One region of the Sphingomonas sp. PL20 genome, then DNA from elsewhere that is predicted to be linked to it. Evidence: predicted binding sites of a transcription regulator. Region 1 holds the regulator's gene; each other region holds the start of a gene.
What was found. Region 1 encodes LexA, which represses DNA repair genes until DNA is damaged. Its sites were predicted from a motif close to GTTCCNCNCTTGTTCT; they were not measured.
Positions count from the first base shown of each region.

Region 2: the regulator LexA is predicted to act here: its motif matches at 2,201-2,216, upstream of H4W01_RS01885 (ImuA family protein).
Region 3: the regulator LexA is predicted to act here: its motif matches at 2,525-2,540, upstream of radA (DNA repair protein RadA).
Region 4: the regulator LexA is predicted to act here: its motif matches at 1,980-1,995, upstream of recA (recombinase RecA).

Region 1 is NZ_JAGINH010000002.1:1,066,261-1,070,415, forward strand. Features, by position in the region: gene H4W01_RS05050 (ComEC/Rec2 family competence protein) at 1-284, shown strand, start outside; gene H4W01_RS05055 (hypothetical protein) at 322-1,152, opposite strand; gene lexA (transcriptional repressor LexA) at 1,326-1,997, opposite strand; gene H4W01_RS05065 (molybdopterin molybdotransferase MoeA) at 2,069-3,253, opposite strand; gene H4W01_RS05070 (sensor histidine kinase) at 3,285-4,155, opposite strand, start outside.
Region 2 is NZ_JAGINH010000002.1:366,834-370,988, reverse strand. Features, by position in the region: gene H4W01_RS01895 (alpha-ketoacid dehydrogenase subunit beta) at 1-562, opposite strand, end outside; gene H4W01_RS01890 (3-methyl-2-oxobutanoate dehydrogenase (2-methylpropanoyl-transferring) subunit alpha) at 735-2,033, opposite strand; gene H4W01_RS01885 (ImuA family protein) at 2,304-3,023, shown strand; gene H4W01_RS01880 (Y-family DNA polymerase) at 2,941-4,155, shown strand, end outside.
Region 3 is NZ_JAGINH010000002.1:2,409,861-2,414,015, forward strand. Features, by position in the region: gene H4W01_RS11210 (iron-sulfur cluster assembly scaffold protein) at 1-229, opposite strand, end outside; gene H4W01_RS11215 (CvpA family protein) at 320-877, opposite strand; gene radA (DNA repair protein RadA) at 1,133-2,503, opposite strand; gene H4W01_RS11225 (hypothetical protein) at 2,677-3,225, shown strand; gene H4W01_RS11230 (glutathione S-transferase N-terminal domain-containing protein) at 3,226-3,930, opposite strand; gene H4W01_RS11235 (glycosyltransferase family 4 protein) at 3,997-4,155, shown strand, end outside.
Region 4 is NZ_JAGINH010000002.1:2,185,581-2,189,735, forward strand. Features, by position in the region: gene H4W01_RS10130 (glutathione S-transferase family protein) at 1-528, opposite strand, end outside; gene recA (recombinase RecA) at 801-1,904, opposite strand; gene H4W01_RS10140 (SDR family oxidoreductase) at 2,024-2,896, opposite strand; gene H4W01_RS10145 (response regulator) at 3,026-3,379, opposite strand; gene H4W01_RS10150 (response regulator) at 3,417-4,155, opposite strand, start outside.

The DNA of each region.
Region 1 (4,155 bases):
TCGCGACGCGCAGCGCCTACCTCGTCCCCGCGCCCGCGTTGGTTGCGGCGTGCGCCAGCGCTGACATCGTCATCAGCGAACGCCGCCTGCCGCGCCGCTGCGCACCGCGCTGGCTGCGGCTTGATCGCGCGACGCTGGCGCGCAGCGGCGGCGTGGCGATCGCGCTGGGCACGGCCTCGGTGCGGACCGTCCGTCATGCGGGCGACCGGCATCCGTGGGTGACGATTCCGGTATCATCGAAGCTGTCGCGGTTCCGCAAAGGGAATGAGGCTCGCCACCGCTGAGGGCGTTCGTTAGCTGGTGGCGCGGCGCTGCGGCCTTCTATTTGATTGGCGCCAGCGTGATGGAGCTACCTTTCACCACCCAGACCGTTTTGGGCGCAGTCCCCACGAACAGCGGCATATGCAGATTGTAGGAGGTAAAAACATGGATCTCGGTCGGAACTGGGTCCAGCAAATGCGTGGTCATGAAGCCTTCTGCTGTTGCACCCGGTGGCAGTTTGGGGGGCTTCATCGCGAGACAACTGACATTAAACGGACGGGAAGACAGCACGTGTCCGTCCGGCGCAACGACGACGCGATAGTTGCCTCCCATCACGTAGGTGGCGGCATCCTGCTGGGCCGTCAGCAAGTAGACCGCGACTGGCCCCCCATTGGGCGACGGTAGCACGACCGTATTGAACGGTGCTGGCGTGCACGGTTCGTACTTTTGCGCCTTCGCGCGTTCGACCGCTATCTCGCGTGCGTGCGCGAGGAAGGCTTGCGACGGGGTGAGCGCTACCGGTTGGGGCAATTGTTCCTGACGCACCACCTTTCCGCCACGAACATCGGCGACGAAAAAGGCCTGGGCGGTTGCATTGCTCCCGCGGTAGTAGGTCACGTGCAAGGTTTGCTCGTCGGACACTTCGACGACATATCCGCCCACGCCGGTCAGTTGATCTTTCGGGACTGCGGCCATCAGCGCATCGGTGCTGACCCAGGCCGCACGATCGAAACCGTAAATTAGCCTCCCGGTGTTGGACGCGTGCGCGATGCGCTGCTCGTTGGAAGGCGCGGTTGGGGAAGGCGCGGTTGATCCCGGAACGGCAGATGGAGGCCTGCCCGCATCCTGACCGGGGACCGCCGAGATTAAAGCGATCAAAGGCAATAGCATCGGCTGTCTCCCGCAAAGACAGATACCTGACCTATGGTCTGTGGTTAGACAATGCCGGCACGAACAAAAAGCGTTCGCACCGTTTAAGATTGCTGGCCATCGCCAGAATCGACGTCAAACTTTTCTACATAGCGCTGTGTTTCGGTAGCGCTCGGCGACTGTCTACTTCTCCCTCAGTCGTACCGCCGCAAAATCCCGGCCAGCTTGCCCTGCACGCGCACTTGCGCGGGCGCATAACGCTGCGGGTCATACGCCCGGTTCGCCGGGTCGAGCCGGATCATCGCGCCTTCGCGGCGGAAGAATTTGAGCGTCGCTTCGCTGTCTTCGATCAGCGCCACGACGATCTCGCCGTCGCGCGCCACTTCCTGGCGCTTGATCAGCGCATAATCGCCATCCAAAATCCCGGCTTCGACCATCGAATCCCCGGCGACCTCCAGCGCATAATGCTCGCCACTGCCGAGCAAAGCGGCGGGGACGGCGAGCATCGAAGCACCTTCGAATGCCTCGATCGGCACACCGGCGGCGATGCGGCCGTGCAGCGGGATTTCGATCACGTCATTGGCAGGCTCGGGCATTGCGCGAACGTTGGCGGCGGGCGCAGCGGTGGTCTTGGTCGGCGTGTTGCTGCCGCGCTCGGGCATTTTAAGCACTTCGAGCGCGCGTGCGCGATTGGGCAGGCGGCGGATAAACTGGCGTTCCTCGAGCGCGCTGATCAGGCGGTGGACGCCCGATTTGGATTTGAGGTCGAGCGCTTCCTTCATTTCCTCGAACGAGGGCGACACGCCGGTTTCATCAAGCCGGTCGTTGATGAAGCAGATCAGCTCATGCTGCTTGCGCGTTAGCATCGCTCGGGCCCTTTCGTCGGAACAGACTGCGAACCTATACGGAACGAAAAATCGCGCGTCAAGCGTGGGCTTTAGGGGAGCGCGAGGATTTCCACCGAGTCGCCCGCTCCGGCCGCTGGCGCATGCGGCGCGCGCGCGATCAGGCAATCCGCCTCGGCAAGGGTCCGCAGCAACGAGGAGTCCTGGCGCTGTGCCACATACACGCGCCCATCGCGGGTTTGCGCCCGGAGATAATCCTGCCGCCGGTCATTGGCGGGCAGGGCCGCGCCCAGTATGGCGGTGCGTAAGACCGGCACGGCCGCGCGCGCGCCGCTCAGATGCGCGATCAGCGGGCGCAGGAACACCGTCGCCGTGACGAAGGCCGACACCGGGTTGCCGGGCAGGCCCAGTACCGTCATCCCGCGCAAGCGCCCCGCCAGCATCGGCTTGCCGGGCCGCAGCGCGATCCGCCAGAAATCGATCGTCCCGCCCGCCGCCTCCAGCGCCGGGCGGATCAGGTCATGGTCGCCGACCGAAGCGCCCCCGGTGGTGACGAGAATGTCGGCGTCCACCGCAGCAAAGGCGGCGGCGATGGCATCGAGTCGATCGGGCAGGATACCGAGCGGGAGGATGTCGACCGGTAAGTCGGCCAGCAACGCCGCCAGCATCACGCTGTTGGATTCGGGCAAGGCCTCGGGGGCACCGCTCGCCCCCGGGGCGACCAGTTCGTCACCGCTCGCGACCACCGCGACGCGCAACCGCCGCGCGACCGTCAGCGCGCCGTGCCCGGCGATCGCCGCCAGCGAGAGACGCGCTGCCGTCAGCCGCTCGCCCTTGGCGATGAGCAACTCGCCGCTGGTGAAATCGAGCCCCTTGCGACGGATATTGCCGCCGCGCACCGGTCCGTCGCCGGACAGGGTAAGGCTGTCGCCGTCGCGGGCCGCCTCTTCCTGGACCAGCACGCTATCGGCTCCGGACGGGAGCGCCGCACCGGTGAAGATGCGCACGGCCTCCCGCGCGCCGCACGTCCCGTCAAAGGGTCGCCCGGCGGCGCTCTCGCCAATCACGCGCAGCGGGCCCGGCAAATCGTCGAACCGTACCGCATAGCCATCCATCGCCGACAGGTCGGCATAAGGCTGCGTGCGCAGCGCACAGACGTCGCTCGCCAGCCAGCGACCCGCCGCCGCCGCCAAAGGCACCGTTTCCGTCGCCACTGCGGTGCCCAGCGCGAACAGGCGCTCTTGCGCTTCGGACACGGACATCAGGGGAGCGGGCATAAGGCAGCTTTCAAAGGTGTAAGCGGGGGAATCAGCGCGCCGCCAGGCGGGGCGTCGCGCTTGCCATCGTCAAACGCGTGATCGTGCCGCCCGCATCGCCGCGCTGCACGTCGAACGTGCCGCCAAGCTGCCGGGCCAGTGTCGTCGCGATCGTCAGCCCGAGACTGGTCGGAAGCGTGATGTCAAAGTCGGTCGGCAAGCCCACGCCATTGTCGGTGACGGAGAGGTTCAACAGGCCGTCGGCGCTTTTAACACGGATGTCGATCTGCCCGGTTTCGCGGTCGGCAAAGCCGTGTTCGAACGCATTCGCCACCGCTTCCGCCAGGATCAAGGCGAGCGGGATCAGCGCATTGGGATCGAGCACCATGTCCGCTTGCGCATCGACCCGGCACGCAATGCCGGGCTTGCCGCCGGCTTCGGCGAGATCGGCGACCAAATCGGTTACGAACCGATCCAGCGCGACCTGGCCACCGCTCACATCATAGAGCTGGCGCTGGATCCGGCCGATCAGCTGGACGCGGTGGACGGCGTTGTCGAGAATCTGCCGCGCGCCCGCATCGGTAAGGGCGCGACGCTGGACGCTGAGCAAGGCCGCAACCATCATCAGATTGTTCGACACACGATGTTGCAATTCGTTGAACAGCACATCGCTGCGCTCGACCAGATCGAGCCGCTGGGCCGCCAATTCGCGCGTGCGCTCGCGTTCTTCGCGCAGCCGGGCATTGGCCTTTTGCATCATATCGACCAGCGCAATATCGACCGCGACGACGCCGATATAAAAGAGCAAGGCCGTCGCGGTGGGCGCTCCGATCTGAAAACTGAACAGCGGCGCGATGAAAAAGTACCAGGCGATGAGCCCGCACAGAATGGCCGACAGCACGCCGGGCCCGCGACCCCAGAGA
Region 2 (4,155 bases), 700 kb from region 1:
TCTGCGTCGGGCGGTCCCAATGGCCGTCGAACGGGCCGTTATAGATGCGCTTGGGCTCGAAGAAGATCGTCGGATCATTATCCTCGATCGCCGCGATCAGCAGGCCCTTGGCGTCATAGGGCGTCGACGGGATCACCGTCTTGATGCCCGAGACATGGGTGAAAATACCCTCGGGGCTCTGACTGTGCGTCTGCCCGCCGAAGATGCCGCCGCCAAAGGGCGAGCGCACCGTGATCGGCGCGGTGAATTCCCCGGCCGAGCGATAGCGCAAGCGCGCCGCCTCGCTCACCAACTGATCGAGCGCGGGATAGATATAATCGGCGAACTGGATTTCGGGCACCGGCCGCAAGCCATAGGCCCCCATGCCGACCGCGACGCCGATGATGCCGCATTCGGTGATCGGCGTATCGAACACGCGGGTCTTGCCATATTTGGACTGCAAGCCCGCGGTCGCGCGAAACACGCCGCCGAAATAGCCGACATCCTCGCCCATCACGACGATATCGGGGTCGCGCGCCATCATCACGTCCATGGCGGAATTGATCGCCTGGATCATGTTCATGCGGGTGGATTCTGGCGTGTCGGTCATACTGCTGCACCCGCCGCGACAGCGGCTCTTAAAGTCTTATTCTTCGTGTCTTCGCGCCTTCGCGTGATCAAAAATCTTGCACGCGAAGACGCGAAGACACGAAGAGGGAAGGAAATTGCGGCTGCGCCGCGAAGCTTCGCACCCATCACTTGCGCGCCCATGGACGGCCGCTGGCGGTTTCTTCGGCGATCATCTGCGCTTGCTGTTCGCGCAAATGCCACGGCATTTCCTCGAACACGCCATCGAACAGGCTGTCGAGCGGCTGGTGCAGACCGTGGCCGAGCACACCGTTCGCCTCGGCTTCCTTCTGCGCGGCCTTCACTTGCTCCGCCAACTCCTTGTCCTGCGCTGCATGGCGTTCCTCATCCCATTCGCCGATTGCGATGAGATGATCCTTCAACCGCGCGATCGGGTCGCCCAGCGGCCAGGCGGTCGGCTCGCCGGCCGAGCGATATTGCCCCGGATCGTCCGAGGTTGAATGCCCCTCCGCACGATAGGTGAAATGCTCGATCAGCGTCGGCCCCTGGTTGGTGCGCGCGCGCTCCGCCGCCCAGGCGGTGGCGGCATAGACCGCCAGCGCGTCATTGCCATCGACGCGCAGCCCGGCGATGCCATAGCCGACCGCGCGCGCCGCGAAGGTGGTCGATTCCGCACCGGCGAAACCCGAAAAGCTCGAAATCGCCCACTGATTGTTGACGACGTTGAAGATCACCGGCGCGCGGTAGACGCTGGCAAAGGTGCAGGCCGAATGGAAATCGCCCTCGGCGGTCGATCCCTCGCCGCACCAGGTCGCCGCGATGCGCGTGTCCCCCTTGGCCGCGCTCGCCATCGCCCAGCCGACCGCTTGGGGATATTGCGTCGCCAAATTGCCCGAGATGGAGAAGAACCCGGCTTCCTTGACCGAATACATGATCGGCAATTGCTTGCCGTGCAGCCGGTCGGCGGTGTTCGAATAGATCTGGTTCATCATGTCGACCATCGACCAGCCGCGCGCGATCAGCAGACCTTGCTGGCGATAGGACGGAAAGCACATATCCTCATAATCGAGCGCAAAGGCGGCGGCGACCGCGACCGCTTCCTCGCCCGTGCACTTCATGTAGAAGCTGGTCTTGCCCTGGCGCTGTGCGCGGAACATGCGCTCGTCGAACGCACGCACCAGCGCCATGCTGCGCAATATCGCCCGCAGCATATCGGGCGACAGCCGCGGGTTCCACGGGCCGACCGCCTGGCCGTTTTCATCGAGCACGCGCACCAGTTGATAGGCCAGATCGGTGAAGCTCTCGGCATGATCGGCAGTGTCGGGCCGCCGCGTTTCGCCTGCGGGCGGAATCGCCACCTGGGTGAAATCGACCGTGTCGCCCGGCCGGAATTTGGGTTCGGGCACATAGAGCGACAAAGGCGGCAAATTGGGCTTCAAATGCGCAGGAACGCGGTCGCTTGCCATGATCTCTCCAAACGGGGCGTGCGCTGTACCAACGCTCGGGCACGCGGAAACGCTCTTTCGAATCGTTGTTATAAAATTTCGTGGGCTTTGGCGAGAGGGGCGAAGGCGGGGAAACGACGGACCGTCCCAATTGCGATAAGCGGCCGCTTGACTCGGGGCTTACAAACGGAACAAAATAGGAACGAACCTATTGTGCGAGTCGTGGCCGTGTCCTGTCCTGCCATTCCCTCCTCGGCCATCATAGCCGAGCTTCGCGAAAGCCTGAAGAAGGTGGAACGCGACGGGCTGCGTCGTCGCCCGGTGCTGCCCTTCGGAATCGGCGCGATCGACGAGAAGCTGGCACCCGGCGGGCTCCGGCTCGATTCGCTGCATGAGATCGCCGCGGCCAGCGCAGCCCCATCCGACGATGCCGCCGCGACGCTGTTCATGGCCGGGATCGCCGCGCGCGCCTGGGGGCCGGTGCTGTGGGTGGTGCGGCGGCGCGATCTGTTCGCGCCAGGGCTGTACCAGGCCGGGCTCGCCCCCGAACGGCTGATCTATGCCGAGGCCGCCGATGATGCCGAACTGCTCGCCTTGATGGAGGAGGGCCTGCGCCACCGTGGCCTCGGCGCGGTGGTCGGCGAAGTGAAGCGCGCGGCCATGCCCAATACGCGGCGGCTGCAGCTGGCGGCGGAGGGCGGCAAGACGATCGCCTTGCTGCTCAAGCGCCATGCCCGCGCGGCGACCGATAAAGGCGGCGGCAACCCGCTCGCTGTGCCGTCGGCGGCGGTGACGCGCTGGCGCATCGCCGCCGCCCCATCCGCCCCGCTGCCGGTCGGCGCTAACGGAGTCGGGCGGGCGCGCTGGCGGGTGGAGCTGGTCCGCCAACGCGGCGGCGAACCCGCCGACTGGACGATGGAGGCATGCGATGAAACGGGTCGCCTCGCTCTACCTGCCCGACTGGCCGATCGAACGGCTGGCGCAGGCCGAGCGTATCGCCACGCCGCCTGAGCGCACGCCGGTCGATACCACGCCGCTGAACGCCATCGCCGCGCAGGAACAGGCCGTCGCCTGTTCGGTGCCGCGCGGGGGTGGCTGGCGTCCCGGCGCGCGCTGGGCACGGACCGAAGGTGCCGATGCGCGCCCGCGCGACCGTCGCGCCGGGCGCGTGAGCGAGGCCGCACCGCATCCGTTCAAGGCGATGCCGCCCGATGAGGGGCGCACGCCGGTGCGGGATCCGCGCGTCACGCCTCCTTCTGCCGCCCCTCCCTGGAAGGGAGGGGCCGGGGGTGGATCGGCCGATGGCAGCCCGTCCGCCCGCTTACGGGCCGACCCACCCCCTACCCCCTCCCTTCCAGGGAGGGGCGGAAAAGCCGCGCCTCCTGCCACCATGCCGCTTCGTCACCCCGGCCCCCTGGCGGGGGTTGTGCCGGGGCCCACTCCTCCCCTCGGACGTCAGAATGCGGTAATGGGTGGCCCCCGGCACAACCCCCGCCAGGGGGCCGGGGTGACGAACAAGGCTATCATCACCAGCCTCCAATCCGGCAACGCGCTCGTCATCGCCGCCGCTTGCCCCGCCGCGCGTGCGCTCGGGCTGGTGCCCGGCATGGCGGTGACGCAGGCGCGGGCGCTGGTGCCCGGGCTCGACATCCGCCCCGCCGACCCGGAGGGCGACCGCGCCGCCTTGCTGCGTCTCGCCATGCTCGCGGCCAGGCGTTGGTGCCCGGTGGTGATGCCGTCGGGCGACGATGGGCTGTTCCTCGATATCAGCGGCACCGCGCATCTGTTCGGCGGGGAGGCGCGGATGGCAAAGCGGATCGTGGCGTTGCTAAAGCGGCACGGCTTCACCGCGCGCGTTGCCGTGGCGGATACGCCGGGCGCGGCCTGGGCGCTCGCCCGCTACGCCCCGCAAATCTGCCCGCCCGGCGCGCACCCCGACGCGCTCGCCCCGCTGCCGACCGCTGCGCTGCGGCTCGAACCGCGCGCCCGCGACTTGCTCAAACGGCTGGGGATCGAAACCATCGGCCAGCTCGCCGCCGTGCCCCGCGCCCCGCTCGCGCGCCGGTTCGGCGGCACGCTCATCGCCCGGCTCGATCAGGCATCGGGGCGGCTGGCGGAACCGCTCGATCCGGTGACCCCGCCC
Region 3 (4,155 bases), 1.3 Mb from region 1:
CCGCCGCGCCCATCAGCGACGACGAGGCTTGACCGAGCGCACAGGCGCGCACCAGCAGGCCGAGGTCGGACACGCGCCCCTCGGCGTCGACATTGATATCGACCGTCACGCGGCTGCCGCAGATCGGCGAGCGTTTTTCCGAGGTGGCCATCGGATCGGGCAAGCGGTGATGATGCGGAATGGTGGCGGCGAGCCGCAGGATTTCGGTATTGTAGAGCGGCGCGTTCATGCAGCGGATGTAGGGCATGCCGGGGGATTCGTCACCCCGCCGAAGGTATGTTCTCCTCGTGCCCGTTCGACGTCGGGCGGAAAAAAGCGCTTACTCGGCCGTATGATCCGGCTCGGCGACGTTCGCGCCATGCCCGAACACCGGCTCGCCCTTGCGACGGCGATCGACGAAATCGGCGATGCTGGCGCTGGTGCTGTTGAGCAAGGGATAGACCTTGGCCGAGGTCAGCCATTCCGGGCGATGCGCCGGGCCGCCGCTGACGGTATCGGTCATCAGCACCACCAGCAGGAAAGCGAGGCTGGCGAGGATCAGGCCCTTCAGCGCGCCAAAGCCGAAGCCAAGCGCGCGATCGACCGGCCCCAGCACCGAATCGCGCGTGCGCGCGCCGATCGCCCGCGCGACCATGCGCCCGCCATAATAGGTGCCCCCGGCCAGAATCGCGAAGGCCAGCACCGCCGCCCCGGTGGTGGTGCCGACCATGCCGGTCAACGCATGCGTAAGCGGGACATGGAACAGCTTGATCGCAAACACGATTCCGACCCAGGCAAACAGCGACAGCACTTCGGTGACGAAGCCCCGCGTGATGCCAAGCGTGGCGGCCCCGCCAACGGCGAGCAGAACCAGGATATCGAGAGCGGTAAGATGCATGGCGCGCGTCTTACAGGCGTGGGACGGTGGAAGTCGAGTGGGTGCGGGGATGCGGTGGGGTTTGTGGGGGGTTGGAGAGTGCTTTCCCGTAACCCGTTCGTTTCGAGCGTAGTCGAGAAACAGCCGCAAGCGCTGTGCCAGGTTTCTCAACTACTCTCGAAACGAACGGACAGGGCGTTACGGACAGGGAGACGATGGGACCAAGAGTCATCACGCTCCACGAGTGGAAGGTTTGTGGGAGGGTGCAACGCCCCCTCACCGCCCCAGCATATGCTCCACGAAGCTCGCCAGCGTGCCAAAGCCGCTCAGCTTCAACCCACTCTTGTCGTCGGTCACCGCCGCAGGCAGCAGCGCCCTTTCGAACCCAAGCTTGCCCGCCTCCTTCAAGCGCAACGGGCCGTGGGCCACCGGGCGGATTTCGCCGGACAAGGCCAGTTCGCCGAACACCACCGCATCGGCGGGCACCGGGCGTTCCGACAGCGCGGAGATGAGCGCCGCCGCGACTGCAAGATCGGCGGCCGGGTCCTGCACGCGGTATCCGCCTGCAATGTTGAGATAGACTTCGCTCGAGGAGAAACTGAGCCCGCAGCGTGCCTCCAGCACCGCCAGCACCATGGCAAGGCGCCCGCTGTCCCAACCGACCACCGCGCGCCTCGGCGTCGCGCCGCTCGCCAAGCGCACGACCAGCGCCTGGATTTCGACCAGCACGGGTCGTGTGCCCTCCAGCGCGGGGAACACCGTGGTTCCGGTCATGCCTTCCTCGCGCTGCGTCAGGAACAAGGCACTGGGGTTGGAGACTTCGGCCAAGCCTTCCGCCACCATTGCGAACACGCCGATCTCGTCGGTGCCGCCAAAGCGGTTCTTGATCGCGCGCAGGATGCGATATTGGTGGCTGCGCTCGCCTTCAAAGCTCAGCACGGTATCGACCATATGTTCGAGCACGCGCGGGCCTGCGATGCTGCCATCCTTGGTGACATGGCCGACCAGTACCACGGCGGTGCCGCGTTCCTTGGCGAAGCGGATCAATTCCTGCGCCGAGGCGCGCACCTGGCTGACGGTGCCCGGCGCGCCTTCGATCAAATCGCTGTGCATCGTCTGGATCGAATCGATCACCAGCAAGGCGGGGGGCGTTGCCTGGCCGAGCGTGGTGAGAATGTCGCGCGTCGAGGACGCCGCCGCCAGCATCACCGGCGCATGGCCGAGGCCCAGCCGCCGCGCGCGCAAGCGCACCTGATCGGCGGCTTCCTCACCCGAGACATACGCCACCGGCAGCCCGGCCAGCGCCATCTTCGCCGCCGCCTGCAGCAGCAGCGTCGATTTGCCAATGCCGGGATCGCCGCCGATCAGCGTCGCCGATCCTTCGACGAAGCCGCCGCCGAGCGCGCGGTCGAGCTCGGCAATGCCGGTGGCGAGCCGGTCGGGCAGCGTGATCTCGGCATCGAGGCTGACGAGCTGAAAGGCGCGCCCGCCGCCCTGCAGATTATGCTTTGCCTGGAACGGGGTGACGGTCGTGGGCGCTTCCTCGACCAGCGTGTTCCATTCCCCGCAATCGGCGCATTGCCCCTGCCAGCGGTGCGACACCGATCCACAGGACTGACAGACATAGCGCTTCTGGGGTTTTGCCATGCGCTGCGATGTAGCAACAACGGAACGAGAGGGGAACAAATTTCAGTGGAGCCGTGACGTGTGCGCGCCCGACGCACGCACTTTTCACGCAATTGGGACGCCGCCTTGTTAGCGGGCGAGTCGCGCGGGCTGACCGTCGAGTACGACCCGCGCGGGGACCAGGGGGAAGCACCATGGATTCAGCAACGGCGATTACACGCGCACGCAGCGGGCTTGGCAAGAAGACCGAATATAAGAGCCCAGGGGTGATGCCGTCCTTTGCGGCCGCGACAATTCCTCCCAATGGCAAGCTCGATTGCAGTGGCTTTGTCTACTGGAGCATCCGCTTCCCATCGGTTCCACCGCAATCGCGCATCGTCAACCACCCTCTCTACAAGAAGATCAATGGCGGCTGGTTCGAGACCACCGCGATCCACGCCGATGGCCTATCCCCAACGGGGTATTTTCATGCCTTGGCCGAACCGGTGGTCGGCAGCTTTTTGGTCTATCCCGATTATACCGGCACCGATGGCCGGACGCATGATGGCCATATCGGCATCGTGACCGCGCTGGACATGGCACAGCATGGCACCGCGCGGGTGAAGGCAATCATTCACTGCTCGCTCGGCGGGTGGCACCAGCACGGGGACGCGGTCCAGGAGACCGCGCCCGCGCCGTGGCTTGCCCACAGCAACTCCATTGCCGTGTGGTATGAAGGCTTTTCGGACGCGCCGCCGGCCTGACTACCCCCGCGCCGGGATCGCCAGACCGCGCTGCACCGCTGGCCGTGCGAGGCCGCGTTCGAGCCATGCCTTTACGTGCGTGAACTGGTCGAAACCGACCAACTCGCCCGCGCCGTAAAAGCCGACCAGACCGTTCACCCAGCCAAGCATCGAGATATCGGCGATGGTGTAATCCTCGCCCAGGAACCAGCTCTTGCCCGCGAGCACGCCGTCCATCACGCCGAGGATGCGCTTGGCTTCGGCGACATAGCGGTCGCGTGGGCGCTTATCCTCAAAGTCCTTGCCAGCAAACTTCACGAAGAAGCCGACCTGGCCGAACATCGGGCCGACGCCGCCCATCTGGAACATCACCCATTGGATCGCCTGCCAGCGCGCGGCGGGATCGCTGGGCAGGAACTTGCCGGTCTTTTCGGCGAGATACAGCAGGATCGCGCCCGATTCGAACAAAGCGAGCGGCTTGCCGCCGGGCCCATCGGGATCGAGGATCGCGGGGATCTTGCCATTGGGGTTGAGCGATTCGAAGGCGGGGCTGTGCTGATCGTCCGTGGCGAAATCGACCAGATGCGGCTCGTACGCGAGCCCGGTCTCTTCCAGCATGATCGACACTTTCACGCCATTGGGCGTCGGCAGCGAATAGAGTTGCAGCCGGTCAGGATGGGCGGCGGGCCAGCGTTGTGTGATCGGAAAGGCGGAAAGGTCGGTCATCGGCGCAAAAACTCCTTTGACGCGAGAGATAGTCATCCGGCGATAGCTTCGCTATGGCCCGGCACGATGGAAGCGTCCGATCTCCGCGTAGCCCTGTTCAGCGGCAATTATAACTATACCCGTGATGGTGCCAACCAGACCCTCAACCTCTTGGTCGGCTATCTGCTTAGTCGCGGCGTGAAGGTGCGAATCTATGCACCGACAAGCCGCACCCCAGCATTCCCG
Region 4 (4,155 bases), 1.1 Mb from region 1:
GCCCGCGCGGCTGCGTGCGGCTTCCAGCGGGAAGCTCATCATGATGTCGGCCCCCGTGATCGTGTCGCCCGCAAACCAGGGACGGCTCGACAGCTCGGCTTCGACATAATCGAGATGGACGTCGATCATCGGCTGGATGCGCTTGGCGGCGGTCTTGCCGAGCAGCGGGATGCGGTTGACCACCAGCAATACCAGCAGCGGCGGCATCATCGATCCTTCGGCATAGTGCAGGAACTGGCGATAGCGCAGCACCGCATCGCGGTGCGCGGGCGGCCCCAGCCGACCATCGCCACGCTCGACCAGATACTCGACGATCGCGCCGGTTTCGACGATCACATCGCCGACTTCGGTGTCCTCAAGCACCGGCGACTTGCCCAGTGGATGAATGCGCTTGAGTTCCGGCGGGGCCAGCATCGTCTGCTTGTTCCGCTCATAGCGCTTGATCTCATAGGGGAGCCCGAGTTCCTCCAGCATCCACAGAATCCGCTGCGAGCGCGAGTTTTCGAGATGATGGACGATCAAGGTCATGAGAGCTCTCCGGGTCGGCTTGGTGCCCCATCCTAGCAGGCGCGCGGCAGCCAAGCCACACACTGGCTTTGGGTGCGCAATGCGTCGCTTCGCCACCCGGCAACTCTGCGCAGGCCACAGCCCGCCATATGAAAGGCCCGCCATCGCTGGCGGGCCTTCCCGGTCTCTGCGACGGAACCGAGAGCGCTCGATACCGCCATCGTGGGTGGGGACGCAGCCGTGCACTGCCGCCATCCCCGGCTCCGGTCCGCCGCAGCAGACCGGGGCGAAAGTCACATCTCGTCGTCACCCTCATCGGGTTCCGCGCCTGCCATCATTTCCTCGGCAACCTTGTCGGTCCGCGCGCGGATCGCCTTTTCCAGACGATCGGACATCTCGACATTTTCCTTGAGGAAGGTCTTGGCGTTCTCACGCCCCTGCCCGATGCGGACGCTGTCATAGCTGAACCACGCGCCCGATTTCTCGACCAGCCCGGCTTTGACGCCCAGGTCGAGAATCTCGCCGATCTTGGACACGCCCTGGCCATACATGATGTCGAATTCGACTTGCTTGAACGGCGGCGCGACCTTGTTCTTGACGACCTTCACCCGCGTGGTGTTGCCGATGATCTCGTCGCGATCCTTGATTTGCCCGGTGCGGCGAATGTCGAGGCGCACCGAGGCGTAGAATTTCAGCGCATTGCCGCCCGTCGTCGTCTCAGGGTTGCCGTACATCACGCCGATCTTCATGCGCAGCTGGTTGATGAAGATCACCATGCAGCGCGAGCGGCTGATCGAGCCGGTCAGCTTGCGCAGCGATTGCGACATCAGCCGCGCCTGCAAGCCGACATGGCTGTCGCCCATCTCGCCTTCGATTTCCGCGCGCGGCACCAAAGCCGCGACCGAATCGACCACCAGCACGTCGATCGCGTTGGAGCGCACCAGCGTATCCACGATTTCGAGCGCCTGCTCGCCCGTATCCGGCTGCGACACGATCAGCTCATCGATATTGACGCCCAATTTCTTGGCATAAACCGGATCGAGCGCATGCTCGGCATCGACGAATGCCGCCGTGCCCCCGCCCTTTTGCGCTTCGGCGATGACATGCAGCGCCAGCGTGGTTTTACCCGAGCTTTCCGGCCCGTAAATCTCGATCACGCGGCCACGCGGCAAGCCGCCAACGCCCAAAGCGATGTCGAGCCCCAGCGAGCCGGTCGAGATCACCTCCACCTGCATCGTCTGCTTGGAGCCGAGCTTCATCGCCGACCCCTTGCCAAACGCCCGGTCGATTTGTGCGAGCGCCGCTTCCAGCGCCTTGGCGCGTTCTGCGGTGGCTTTGTCTGCTTGCTTGTCTGAGGCTGCCATTTTGCTGTCGATGACCTTCAACGATACCGCCATTGGTAGCCTCCTGCGCTAGACCGAACGCCGGGTGCGTTCAATGCGTGATGCAGTGTGTATCGCGTTTGTTCTTTCGGAACAAGAGTAGAACGACAGCCTCTTTCAAAAAATTTGCGCGGTTACGGCATCCCACTACCGCCCGCTGCGCCATAGACTTGGCCGGTGGCGTAGCTGGCGCCACTTTCGGCCAGCAGAACGTAAATTCCGGCGAGTTCGCCCGGTTGTCCGGGGCGTCCGAGCGGTGTCTGGCCGCCAAACTGCTCGAGCTTTTCCATCGTCGCGCCACCGGACACTTGCAAAGGCGTCCAGATCGGTCCGGGTGCAACGCCGTTCACGCGGATCCCGCGCGATGCCAATTGTTTGGCGAGGCTGCGCACATAATTGGTCGTCGCCGCCTTGGTCTGCGCGTAGTCATACAGGTCTTCGGAGGGGTCGGTTGCCTGTTCCGACGTCGTTCCGATGATCGCCGATCCTGGTGCCAGATGCGGCAGCGCTGCCTTGATCAGCCAGAACGGCGCGTAGATGTTGGTCTTCATCGTCCGGTCGAATTCCTCGGTGGAAATATCCAGGATCGAAGCGTGCGTTTGTTGCCGGGCGGCATTGCTGACTAGAATGTCCAGCCCGCCCAGCGCATCGATGGCGGTCTGGACCAGAGTCTTGCAGAACTCTTCGCTGCACAGATCACCCGGGATTGCGACGCCCGTGCGGCCCGCCGCGTGGATCAGGTCGATCACCTCCTGCGCATCCGCCTCTTCATCGGGCAGATAGTTGATCGCAACATCGGCCCCTTCGCGCGCATAGGCGATGGCGGCAGCGCGTCCCATCCCCGAGTCTCCGCCCGTGATGAGCGCCTTGCGACCCGCCAGGCGACCGGAGCCGCGATAGCTCGATTCGCCATGGTCGGGCCGGGGCCGCATATCGCGCGCGAGGCCGGGCCATGGCTGGCTCTGGCGCTCGAACGGCGGCTTCGGCCCCACCGTTTGCGGGTCCATCAAAGCAGCGGGGGAAAGGTCTGTACTGGAAAATGCCACGATCGGTCTCCGTGCCGGGATTGTGGCAGGAGAAACGGCGCAGCCTCGCTATGGGTCCGCGATCAGCCAGCTTTGTTTGGGTAATCCAGATCAGGCCAGGGCGGCCAACGCCTTGGAAACCCCGTCCATGGTGAAGGGCTTGGCCAGGGTCGGACGATCCCGATACGCGTCGGCGACGCTATCGTGCGAGCCGCCGGTCGCAAAAACGAAGGGAATGCCCTTTTCCGCGAGCGCCGCCGCGATCGGAAAGCTCTTTTCGCCGCCACGCAAATTCACATCGAGGATGGCGGCGTCGATACCGCCGGCTTCGATCAACGCCAGCGCCGCCACAACCGTATCGGCCGTGCCGCCATGACGCTTTCCCAAGACATCGAGAAAATCCTCGATCATCATCGCGATCAAGGGTTCGTCCTCGACGATCAAAATAGTCTGTGGCCCGCTCATACTAGGCCCTTAGCCGGGCATGCCGTAATGCACCAAATCATTTCGCACCCAATACCGCCCGCACCGCTTCTGCAAGCTGTTGCACCGAAAACGGTTTTGCCAGAAAGGCGACATTGTCGAGGTCGATCGACTTGCGGATCGTTTCCTCGGCATAGCCGGACATGAACACGATCGGCAGATCGGGATAGCGCGCGCGTGCCTGACGCACCATGGTCGGCCCGTCCATCAGCGGCATCATAACGTCCGATATGAGCAGATCGGGCTTTGGGCCGGATGCCAGCAACTCCAGCGCCGCCTCGCCATGTTCGGCGCAAAGCACGGTATAGCCCTGCCGCGTCAGCGCCCGCTCGGCGACGGCGCGCACCATATCCTCATCCTCGACCAGCAGGATCGTGCCCGTACCCCAAAGATCGACCGGCTTCTCGCGCGGCAAAATCCGCGCCGGTGGTGCCTCCGCCAAGGTGCCCGCCGTATGGACCGGCAGATAGATGGTGAACACCGCCCCCGCCGGTCCGCGCGACCCGGCCTTCACATTATCGGCGAAGATATAACCGCCCGATTGTTTGACGATCCCGTAGACGGTGGACAAACCGAGGCCCGTCCCCTTGCCCACTTCCTTGGTAGTGAAGAACGGCTCGAAGATCTTGGGCAGCACGTCGGGCGGGATGCCGCCACCGGTATCCGCCACTTCCAGCACGACATAATCGGCCGCCGGGAGGATATCGGAGGCCAGCTTGCGCACTTCGGCGGTGGTGACCGCATAGGTCTGGATCGCC